2 regions of the Streptomyces sp. NPDC002851 genome follow, and region 1 is predicted to be linked to the other one. Evidence: riboswitches for the same ligand, from Rfam matches in the RefSeq annotation. Region 1 holds a riboswitch; the other holds the start of a gene.
The links. A riboswitch is a leader RNA that binds a small molecule or an ion and turns the genes downstream of it on or off. The one in region 1 is predicted to bind thiamine pyrophosphate.
Positions count from the first base shown of each region.

Region 2: linked by a shared signal. The riboswitch ahead of ACWD10_RS13455 (thiamine ABC transporter substrate-binding protein) and the one ahead of thiO (glycine oxidase ThiO) in region 1 are both predicted to bind thiamine pyrophosphate.

Region 1 is NZ_JBSFUT010000009.1:166,373-171,337, forward strand. Features, by position in the region: gene ACWD10_RS12715 (thiazole synthase) at 1-703, opposite strand, end outside; gene thiS (sulfur carrier protein ThiS) at 707-952, opposite strand; gene thiO (glycine oxidase ThiO) at 949-2,247, opposite strand; TPP riboswitch at 2,410-2,522, opposite strand; gene ACWD10_RS12730 (NAD(P)/FAD-dependent oxidoreductase) at 2,701-3,864, shown strand; gene ACWD10_RS12735 (Rv2175c family DNA-binding protein) at 3,962-4,333, shown strand; gene thiE (thiamine phosphate synthase) at 4,406-4,965, shown strand, end outside.
Region 2 is NZ_JBSFUT010000010.1:91,228-96,192, reverse strand. Features, by position in the region: gene ACWD10_RS13460 (ABC transporter permease) at 1-862, opposite strand, end outside; gene ACWD10_RS13455 (thiamine ABC transporter substrate-binding protein) at 949-2,043, opposite strand; TPP riboswitch at 2,040-2,148, opposite strand; gene rlmN (23S rRNA (adenine(2503)-C(2))-methyltransferase RlmN) at 2,217-3,329, opposite strand; gene ACWD10_RS13445 (phosphatidate cytidylyltransferase) at 3,479-4,591, opposite strand; gene frr (ribosome recycling factor) at 4,591-4,965, opposite strand, start outside.

The DNA.
Region 1 (4,965 bases):
GGTACGCCAGCCGCCCCGCCTCGACCGCGTGCCGCATCGCCTCCGCCATGAGCACCGGCTCCTGCGCCCGGGTCACCGCCGAGGCCAGCATCACCCCGGCGCAGCCCAGCTCCATGGCGAGCGCGGCGTCGGAGGCCGTACCGGCGCCCGCGTCCAGAATCACCGGCACGCGCGCGTGCTCCACGATCAACTGGAAGTTGTGCGGATTGCGGATGCCCAGGCCGGAGCCGATGGGGGAGCCGAGCGGCATCACCGCGGCACACCCGACGTCCTCCAGCTTCCGCGCCAGGACGGGGTCGTCATTGGTGTACGGAAGGACCGTGAAGCCGTCGTCGACCAGGGTCTCGGCGGCCTCCAGGGTCTCCACCGGATCGGGAAGCAGGGTGCGCTCGTCCGCGATCACCTCGACCTTGATCAGATCGGTGCCGAGCGCCTCACGGGCCAGCCGCGCCGTGAGCACCGCCTCCCCGGCCGTGAAGCAGCCCGCGGTGTTGGGCAGTACCTGGATGTCGAGCTTCTGGAGGACGGAGAGGACCGAGCCCTTGACGGCCGGGTCGACGCGGCGCATCGCCACGGTCGTGAGCTCGGTGCCGGACGCGGCCAGGGACCGCTCGAGGACGTCGAGGCTGGGCGCGCCTCCGGTCCCCATGATGAGGCGGGACGAGAACGTCGTACCGCCGATGACCAGGGGGTCGTCTGCCATGGGTCAGCCTCCTTGGACGGCGGTGAGGACCTCGACGCGGTCCCCGGCGCGCAGGGTGGTGCGGTGCCACTCGCCGCGCGGGACGACGGTTTCGTTGACGGCGGCCGCGACCCCGGAGGGCGCGGCGCTCAGGCGGGCGACCAGGGCGTCGAGCGTGGTGCCCGCGGGGATGTCCTGCGGTTCGCCGTTCACGGACACGGTGATGCCGGACGGCACGGTTCCGGGGTCCGGCGCTGCTGCGGCGCTCATACGGCCTGCTCCTCGCGTACGGCCTGCTCCTCGCGCACGGTCCGCTCCTCTTCGAGGACGGCGGGAGTTGCTGCTGCGAGGTGTTCCGGTGCGGCGGGTCTTTCCCGTAGGGGAGACGCCTTTCGTACGTCTTGCGGCAGCGGCTCCTGGTGTACGTCCTGTCGTGCGTCCCGCTTCCCGTGCGCGTCGAACCGGCGGGGCGTGAACGGGCGGGCGTACTCCGGCAGTTCACCGGCCGCCAGGACGTGCGCCATGGCGTCGCCGGTGATCGGCGTCAGGAGCACGCCGTTGCGGTAGTGGCCGGTCGCCAGGTGCAGGCCGGGCAGCGCCGTGGGGCCGAGCAGCGGGGCGTTGTCCGGGGAACCGGGGCGCAGCCCGGCACGGGTCTCGGTGAGCGGCAGCTCGGTGAGCCCGGGCACCAGCTCGTGGGCGTCCCGGAGCAGCTCGTACACCCCGCCCGCGGTGACCGTGGTGTCCCAGCCCTGCTCCTCGCTGGTGGCGCCGATCACCAGCTCGCCGTTCTCGCGCGGCACCAGGTAGACGTGGCTGCCGCGGACCACGGCGCGCACCGTGCGGCTGAGGAACGGCGCGTACGCGGGCGGCACGGTCAGACGGAGCACCTGCCCCTTGACCGGCCGCACCGGCGGTACGACCTCGGCGGGCACCCCGGCGAGGTCACCGCTGCGGCTGCCGGTCGCGAGCACCACCTGGTCCGCGGTCAGCTCGGTGCCGTCCGCGAGCACCGCGCCGCGCGCCCGGTCGCCGACCACCGTGAGCCGGTCCGCCGCCTGCCGGTGAAAGGTCACCCCGGCCCGCTCGCACGCCGTGACCAAGGCACGGGCGAGCCGCCGCGGGTCGATCTGGTGGTCCCCGTCGACCCGCAGGCCGCCGCGTACGCCCGGCGCGAGCAGCGGTTCGAGGCGGCGGCACGCGCGGCCCGAGAGCCACTGCGAGTCGAGCCCCGAGCGGTGCTGGAGGGCGTGCAGTTCGCGCAGATGGGCACGGTCGTCGGCGTCGAGCGCGACGGCGAGCGTGCCGCACCGGCGGTAGCCGAGGTCCTGGCCGCTCGCCTCCGCCAACTCGGCGGCGAAGGCCGGATAGCGCTCCGCCGAGGCGAGGTTGAGGGCGAGCAGCGTCTCCTCGCCGTAGTGCAGTTCGGAGACGGCGCCGAGCATGCCTGCCGCCACCCGGGCCGCGCCGCCGCCCGGCTCCGGGTCCACGACCTCGACGCGCAGCCCGCGCTGCGCCGCGCGCCACGCGGTGACGAGGCCGATGATCCCGCCGCCGAGCACCAGTACGTCGTGACTGCTGCCGCCGGAGGGCGGTGTGAGTGGCGTCCGTACTTCAGTAGTGGCCGTTTTCGTGGGCGTGCGCACTTCAGCGGGCGTGCGCGCTTCAGTGGGCGTACGCACTTCAGTAGGGGCCGCTTTCGCGGGCGTGTGCGCTGTGCGTGGAGGCATGGGCGTCCAGCCCCTCCCTTCGCCGGCATGACCCGGATCAGGTTCGTACGGTCGGAGGCGCGTGAGCCTCCCTCTCAGCCCGGTGCGTCCGGGCTCCCGCGTGTGGTCTCTGCCGGCCACCCTAGCTCTTGGCCCCGGTCACCTGAAGGGCGCCGGGTCCGGTGCTGTGCACTACGTCACGTACCGGCCTCGATCACCACTCTCCCTGACGACGCGTCAGTTGATTAGGGTGATCGTGTGAGCGAGCAGAGGCAGCAGAAGCAGCGCGTCGTCATCGTCGGCGCGGGAATGGCCGGCGTACAGACCGCCGTGGCGCTGCGCGAGCAGGGCTTCACCGGTGAGGTCCTGGTAATCGGCGCCGAGCCCCACCAGCCCTACGACCGGCCGCCGCTGTCCAAGGCCGTACTGCTCGGCAAGGCCGAGGGCTCCGCCTTCGACATCGACTTCGAGCAGCTCGACGTCGAGCTGAGCCTCGGTCACGAGGTCACCGGGGTCCGCCCGGACGCGCACGAGGTCGACACCGACCGCGGCCCGGTCCCGTACGACGTCCTGGTCCTCGCCACCGGCGCCGAACCGCTGCGCCTGCCCGGCACCGAGGGCGTGCCCGGCGTCCATCTGCTGCGCACCCTGGACGACGCGGACCGGCTCCGTCCGGTGCTCGCCGAGCAGAGCGAGATCGTGGTCGTGGGAGCCGGCTGGATCGGCGCCGAGTTCGCCACCGCCGCGCGCGAGGCGGGCTGCGCGGTCACCGTCGTCGAGGCCACCGACCGGCCGCTCGCCGGGGCGCTGCCCGCCGAGGTCGCCGCCCCGATGGCCGCCTGGTACGCGGACGCCGGGGCGGCCCTGCGCACGCACGCGCGCGTGGCGCGGATCGAGCCCGGCGCCGTGATCCTGGACGACGGCACCCGGCTGCCCGCCGGAGCCGTCGTCGTCGGCATCGGCGCCCGCCCGACCACCGCCTGGCTGTCCGGCTCCGGCATCGACACCGGCCCGGACGGCGCGATCGTCGCGGACGCCGCGCTGCGCACCTCGGCGCCCGATGTGTACGCGGTGGGGGACTGCGCCTCGTTCCCGTCAGGCCGGTACGGCCAGCGGCTCCTGGTGCACCACTGGGACAACGCCCTGCAGGGCCCGCGCACCGTCGCGGCGAACATCATCGGTGAGACCCCGGCGGTCTACGACCCGGTCCCGTACTTCTGGTCCGAGCAGTTCGGCCGCTTCGTGCAGTACGCGGGCCACCACGCCGCCGCGGACACCCTGGTGTGGCGCGGCGACCCGTCGGGTCCGGCCTGGTCGGTGTGCTGGCTGCGCGACCGCGCCCTGGTCGCCCTGCTCGCCGTGGGGCGTCCGCGCGACCTGGCGCAGGGGCGCCGCCTGATCGAGTCGGGCGTACCCCTCGACGCGGAGCGCGTGGCGGACCCTGCGGTCCCGTTGAAAGCGGCGAAGGCGTAGCCGCGCCGGGGGTCCTGCCCGGCATCGCCGCACGTCACCCCCGCCTCCTGGCCACGCCAGGTACCGACTGTCAGTCCGGGGTGGCACGCTTGTCCCTGTGACCGAGATTGACGCAAAGACCGAGGCTCTCATCCCCGCCTGGCTCAACCTTCCCGAGATCGCCGAGATGCTCGGCGTGGAGGTGACCCGCGTGCGGCAGCTGGTGAAGGAAGGCCAGCTGATCGCCGTACGCCGGGGGGAGAACAAGGCACTGTATGTTCCCGCCGCCTTCATCGACGAGGACGGCGCAAAGATCGTCAAGGGCCTCACCGGGCTCCTGACGGTCCTGCGGGACGACGGTTTCAACGACGAAGAGATGCTGGAGTGGCTCTTCACCCCCGACCCGACCCTGCCCGGGACCCCCGCCCAGGCCCTGAGGGAGAATCGCGGCACGGAGGTGAAGCGCCGCGCCCAGGCGCTCGCCGTCTGACCTGACACACCGACGGCGTACGGGCCCCGCGCACCGGGGTCCGTACGCCACCGACACCGGGGGATCCGTCCCATGACAGGCGCTCCACAGTCCCGCGCGGCACAGCTCGCCGACGCCCGCCTCTATCTGTGCACCGACGCCCGCAAGCGCCAGGGCGACCTGCCGGAGTTCCTGGACGCGGTCCTGGCCGGGGGCGTGGACATCGTGCAGCTCCGGGACAAGGGCATGGAGGCGGGGGAGGAGCTGGAGCACCTCGCCGTGTTCGCCGACGCCTGCGCCCGCCACGGCAAGCTGCTCGCGGTGAACGACCGGGCGGACGTCGCCCACGCGATCGGCGCCGACGTGCTGCACCTGGGCCAGGGCGACCTGCCCGTCCCCGCGGCCCGCGCCATCCTCGGCGATGAGGTCCTGATCGGCCGCTCCACACACGCCGAGCCCGAGGCGGCCGCCGCCGCGACGCAGGAGGGCGTGGACTACTTCTGCACCGGCCCCTGCTGGCCCACCCCCACCAAGCCCGGTCGGCACGCACCCGGCCTCGACCTGGTGCGGTCCACGGCGGCGCTCGGCACCGACCGCCCGTGGTTCGCCATCGGCGGCATCGACGCCGACAACCTCGACCAGGTCCTTGAGGC
Region 2 (4,965 bases), on a different contig from region 1:
GCAGTACGACGGTGGCGAGGACCCCGCCGAGCAGCGTCCACTGCCCGGCGCCGCGCGGCCTGCGCGCGGTGTGTGCGGCGTCGACGAGCCTGAGGGTGGCCTCGCGGCGCCGTACGGTCCAGGCGTGCAGGGCGAGGATCGCGCCGACGGACCCGAACTGGACCATGGTGAGGACGGCTGCGGTGTCGAGGGCGAGCAGCTGCGCGGTCTGCCGGTAGATCTCCACTTCGAGGGTGGCGTACGTGGGTCCGCCGAGGATCTGCACGACGCCGAAGGAGGTGAAGGTGAACAGGAACACCATGAGGGCGGCGGCCGCGACGGCGGGTCCGAGCGCGGGCAGGGTGACGCGGCGCCAGGCGGCGAGCCGGGAGGCGCCGAGCATGCGGGCGGCGTCTTCCTGGCGCGGGTCGAGCTGGGCCCAGAGGCCGCCGACGGTGCGGACGACGACGGCGTAGTTGAAGAAGACGTGCGCGAGCAGGATCGCCCACACGGTGGTGTCGAGCCGTATGCCCCACAGGTCGTCGAGCAGCCCACCGCGCCCGAGCAGCGCGAGGAAGGCGCTGCCGACGACGACGGTGGGCAGCACGAACGGCACGGTCACAACGGCCCGGAGCAGCTGCTTGCCGGGGAACTCCAGGCGCGCGAACGCGTAGGCGGCGGGCAGCGCGAGCAGCAGCGTAAGGCCGGTGGAGGCGAACGCCTGCCAGGTGGTGAACCACAGGACCTGCAACTGGTCCGGGTCGCTGAGCACGTCCGCGACCCGCCCGATCCCCCAGCCGCCGTCGACCCGCAGGCCACGGCCGACGATCGCGGAGACCGGGTAGGCGAAGAAGACGCCGAAGAACGCGACGGGCCCCAGCATGAGCCCGAGCCGCACGAGCGCCCCGCGCCCGTCGCGCGTATCGCGTACGGCGACCCGTTCTTGCCGTTCGGGCGGTGCTTCGGTCTCTACTTCAGTACGAGCGACTGCCACGACTTGACCCAGTCCTCACGGTGCTCCGCGATCTTCTTCGGGTCGACGCTGTGCGGGTCGTCGGCCTTGGCGCCGAACTTGGTGAAGATCTCGGGCAGTTCGGCATCGTCGGCGACGGGGTTGACGAACATGTTCAGGGGCATGTCGTCCTGGAACTTCTTGGAGATCAGGAAGTCGAGGAGCGCCTTGCCGCCCTTTTCGTTCTTGGCGCCGTTGAGCAGCCCGGCGAACTCGGTCTGGCGGAAGCAGGTGCCGGTGGCGACGCCGGTGGGCGCCTCCTTGGGCTGCGGCTTGGCGTAGAGGACCTCGACGGGCGGGCTGGAGGCGTAGGAGACGACGAGCGGCCGGTCGCCGCCGGTCTTCTTGCCGCTGGCGGAGCCGGAGAACTCCTCGTTGTACGCCTGCTCCCAGCCGTCGACGACCTTGACGCCGTTGGCCTTGAGCTTCTTCCAGTAGCCCTGCCAGCCGTTGTCGCCGTATTCGGCGGCGGTGCCGAGCAGGAAGCCGAGGCCGGGCGAGGAGGTGGCGGCGTTCTCGGTGACGAGGAGGTTCTTGTATGCGGGCTTGATCAGGTCGTCGAAGTTCTTCGGCGGCGCCAGCTTCTTGTCCTCGAAGAACTTCTTGTCGTAGTTGACGCAGATCTCGCCGGTGTCGACGGGCGTGACCCGGTGCTTGTCCTGGTCGAGCTGGACGTCCTCGGGGATGCGGTCGAGCCCCTTGGCCTCGTACGGCGTGAACAGGTCGTTGTCGAGCGCGCGCGACAGGAGCGTGTTGTCGACGCCGAAGAAGACGTCGCCCTGCGGGTTGCCCTTGGTCAGCACGGCCTTGTTGACGGCCTCACCGGCGTCGCCGCTCTCGAGGATCTTGACCTTGTATCCGGACTTCTTCTCGAAGTCCTTGAGGACCTCGGGCGAGACGCTGAACGACTCGTGCGTGACGAGCGTGACGGTCTTGTCGTCCCCCGCGGCGGAGGAGCCGGAACCATCGGATCCGCCGCAGGCGGCGAGGACGGTGACGCCGAGCGCGCCGCAGATCGCGGCCGCGCAGGCACGCCGAAGGCTGGTGTTCATGACTGCTGCTGACTCCCTACGCCGGTATGACCCGGATCAGGTCCGAGGGTCTGCGGCCGCTGCCGCACTCTCAGCGCCGCTGACGGCGCTCCCCTGTCGGAATTCATTTGTACGAATGCACAGTACTGCACCGGCGACGGGCCCCCTTCACCGCGGGGGCCCGGCCGGGAAGGCTACCGCTCGGAGGCGGCGAGCTGCCCGCAGGCCCCGTCGATCTCCTGGCCGCGGGTGTCGCGGATGGTGACGGGCACGCCGTGGGCGGCGATGGCCTCGACGAACGCCTTCTCGTCCTCGGGCCTCGATGCGGTCCACTTCGAGCCAGGCGTCGGGTTGAGCGGGATCAGGTTGACGTGCACCCGCTTGTTCCTGAGGAGCCGCCCGAGCAGATCGCCGCGCCACGCCTGGTCGTTGATGTCCCGGATGAGGGCGTACTCGATGGAGATGCGCCGCCCGGACTTCTCCGCGTACTCCCAGGCCGCGTCGAGAACTTCCCGCACCTTCCACCGCGTATTGACGGGTACGAGGGTGTCGCGCAGCTCGTCGTCGGGGGCGTGCAGCGAGACCGCGAGACGGCACTTGAAGCCCTCGTCGGCGAGGCGCAGCATCGCGGGCACGAGCCCGACCGTGGAGACGGTGATGCCGCGCTGCGAGAGCCCGAGCCCGTCCGGCTCGGGGTCGGTGAGCCGCCGTATCGCCCCCACCACGCGGTTGTAGTTGGCGAGCGGTTCGCCCATGCCCATGAACACGATGTTGGAGAGCCGCGCGGGCCCGCCCGGTACCTCGCCGTCGCGCAGCGCCCGCATGCCGTCGACGATCTGGTGCACGATCTCCGCGGTCGACAGGTTCCGGTCGAGCCCGGCCTGTCCGGTGGCGCAGAACGGGCAGTTCATGCCGCAGCCGGCCTGCGAGGAGATGCACATGGTGACGCGGTCCGGGTACCGCATGAGGACGGACTCGACGAGCGTGCCGTCGTGCAGCTTCCACAGGGTCTTACGGGTGGTGTCGTCGTCGCAGGAAATGTGCCGCACGACCGACATCAGCTCGGGAAGCAGCGCTTCCTGGAGCTTGCCGCGCGAACCGGCGGGGATGTCGGTCCACTCGGCGGGGTCGTGCGCGTACCGCGCGAAGTAGTGCTGCGAGAGCTGCTTGGCGCGGAACGGCTTCTCGCCGACCGCGGCCACCGCCTCCTTGCGCTCGGCGGGCGTGAGGTCGGCAAGGTGCCGCGGCGGCTTCTTGGCTCCGCGGGGCGCGACGAAGGTGAGTTCTCCGGGCTTGGGCTTAGACATGGTCGTACCAGTGTCGCAGAGATACGTATGCGGGCCCGCCGCCCTGTGGACAACGAGCCCGCACGCCCCTTTTTGCGGCTGAACCGCCGCCGCTCTCGCGGACCTGGTTGCTCGCCGTTGTGGTTACTCAATTGATGGTGACGGTTATCTCAGCCGCCCCCTACGAAAAGGACCAGCAAGAGCCAGACCACTGGGGCCGTCGGCAGCAGCGAGTCGAGCCGGTCCATGATGCCGCCGTGGCCGGGGAGCAGGGTCCCCATGTCCTTGATGCCGAGGTCCCGTTTGATCATGGACTCGCCGAGGTCGCCGAGGGTCGCGCTGGCCGCGACCGCGAGGCCGAGCAGCAGCCCCTGCCACCAGGTGCCGCCGTCGATGAGGAACTCCATGCACAGCGCCCCGGCGGCCATCGCGAAGGACACCGCACCGGCCAGGCCCTCACGGGTCTTCCCGGGGCTGATGCGCGGCGCCAGCTTCCGCTTCCCGAAGCGCCAGCCGACCGCATACGCGCCCGTATCACTGACGACGGTGAGCAGCAGGAAGGTAAGGACCCGCCACGCGCCGTCGTCGGCGGTCAGCATCATCGCCACGAACGTCGCCAGGAACGGCACATAGAACGCCGCGAACACCCCGGCCGTGACGTCCTTGAGGTAGTCCGCGGGCGGCTCGGTCATCCGCCACACCAGGACGGCCAGCGCGGTCAGCGCCATCGTCACCCAGGCACCCTCGGCGCCGCGCACATACCCGGCGACGACCATGGCGGCGCCACCGACGGCGAGCGGCACCAGCGGCGCCCGGATGCCCTTGCACTCCTGAAGCCGGGAGGTGAGCTCCCACAGACCGACGACGACGGCGACCGCTATGACGCCGACGAAGACCGCCTTGACGATGAACAGGGACGCGATGATCACCGCGCCGAGCGCGACACCGACCCCTATGGCGGCGCGCAGGTCCCGTCCCGCGCGCTTCTTCTTCGGGGGCTGCGCGGGCTGCGGCGTCCCCGAGGGCGTCCTGGGCATGTGCTCCTGCGGCAGTTCGTCGCGGAACAAGGGGCCGCTCAGCCGAGCGGCCCCCGCCTCGCGTTCCTCGCGGTCTGAGTCTCCACCTGCGTCAGGCACCTCGGGCACGATGGGCACGGGCCGAGTCTGCTGCGCGTCGGCCTCATCGTAGGCAGAACCCGCCGAGACTCGCCCCTGGGCAGAGTCCGTCTCCAGCGGTCCCCAGGAGCCGGTCTGCGGCGGAGCGCCCCAGGAAGAGTCGTTCATCAGACCTCGAGCAGCTCGGATTCCTTGTGCTTGAGCAGCTCGTCCACCTGCGCGACGTACTTCGCGGTGGTGTCGTCGAGCTCCTTCTCTCCGCGCCTGCCCTCGTCCTCGCCGATCTCGCCGTCCTTGATCGCCTTGTCGATGGTGTCCTTGGCCTTGCGGCGCACGGAGCGGATCGACACCTTGGCGTCCTCGGCCTTGCTCTTGGCGACCTTGATGAACTCGCGGCGCCGCTCTTCGGTCAGCTCCGGGAACACCACTCGGATGATGTTGCCGTCGTTGCTCGGGTTGACGCCGAGGTCCGAATCACGGATCGCCTGCTCGATGTTGCGCAGCGCGCTCTTGTCGAACGGCGTGACGACGGCCATCCGCGG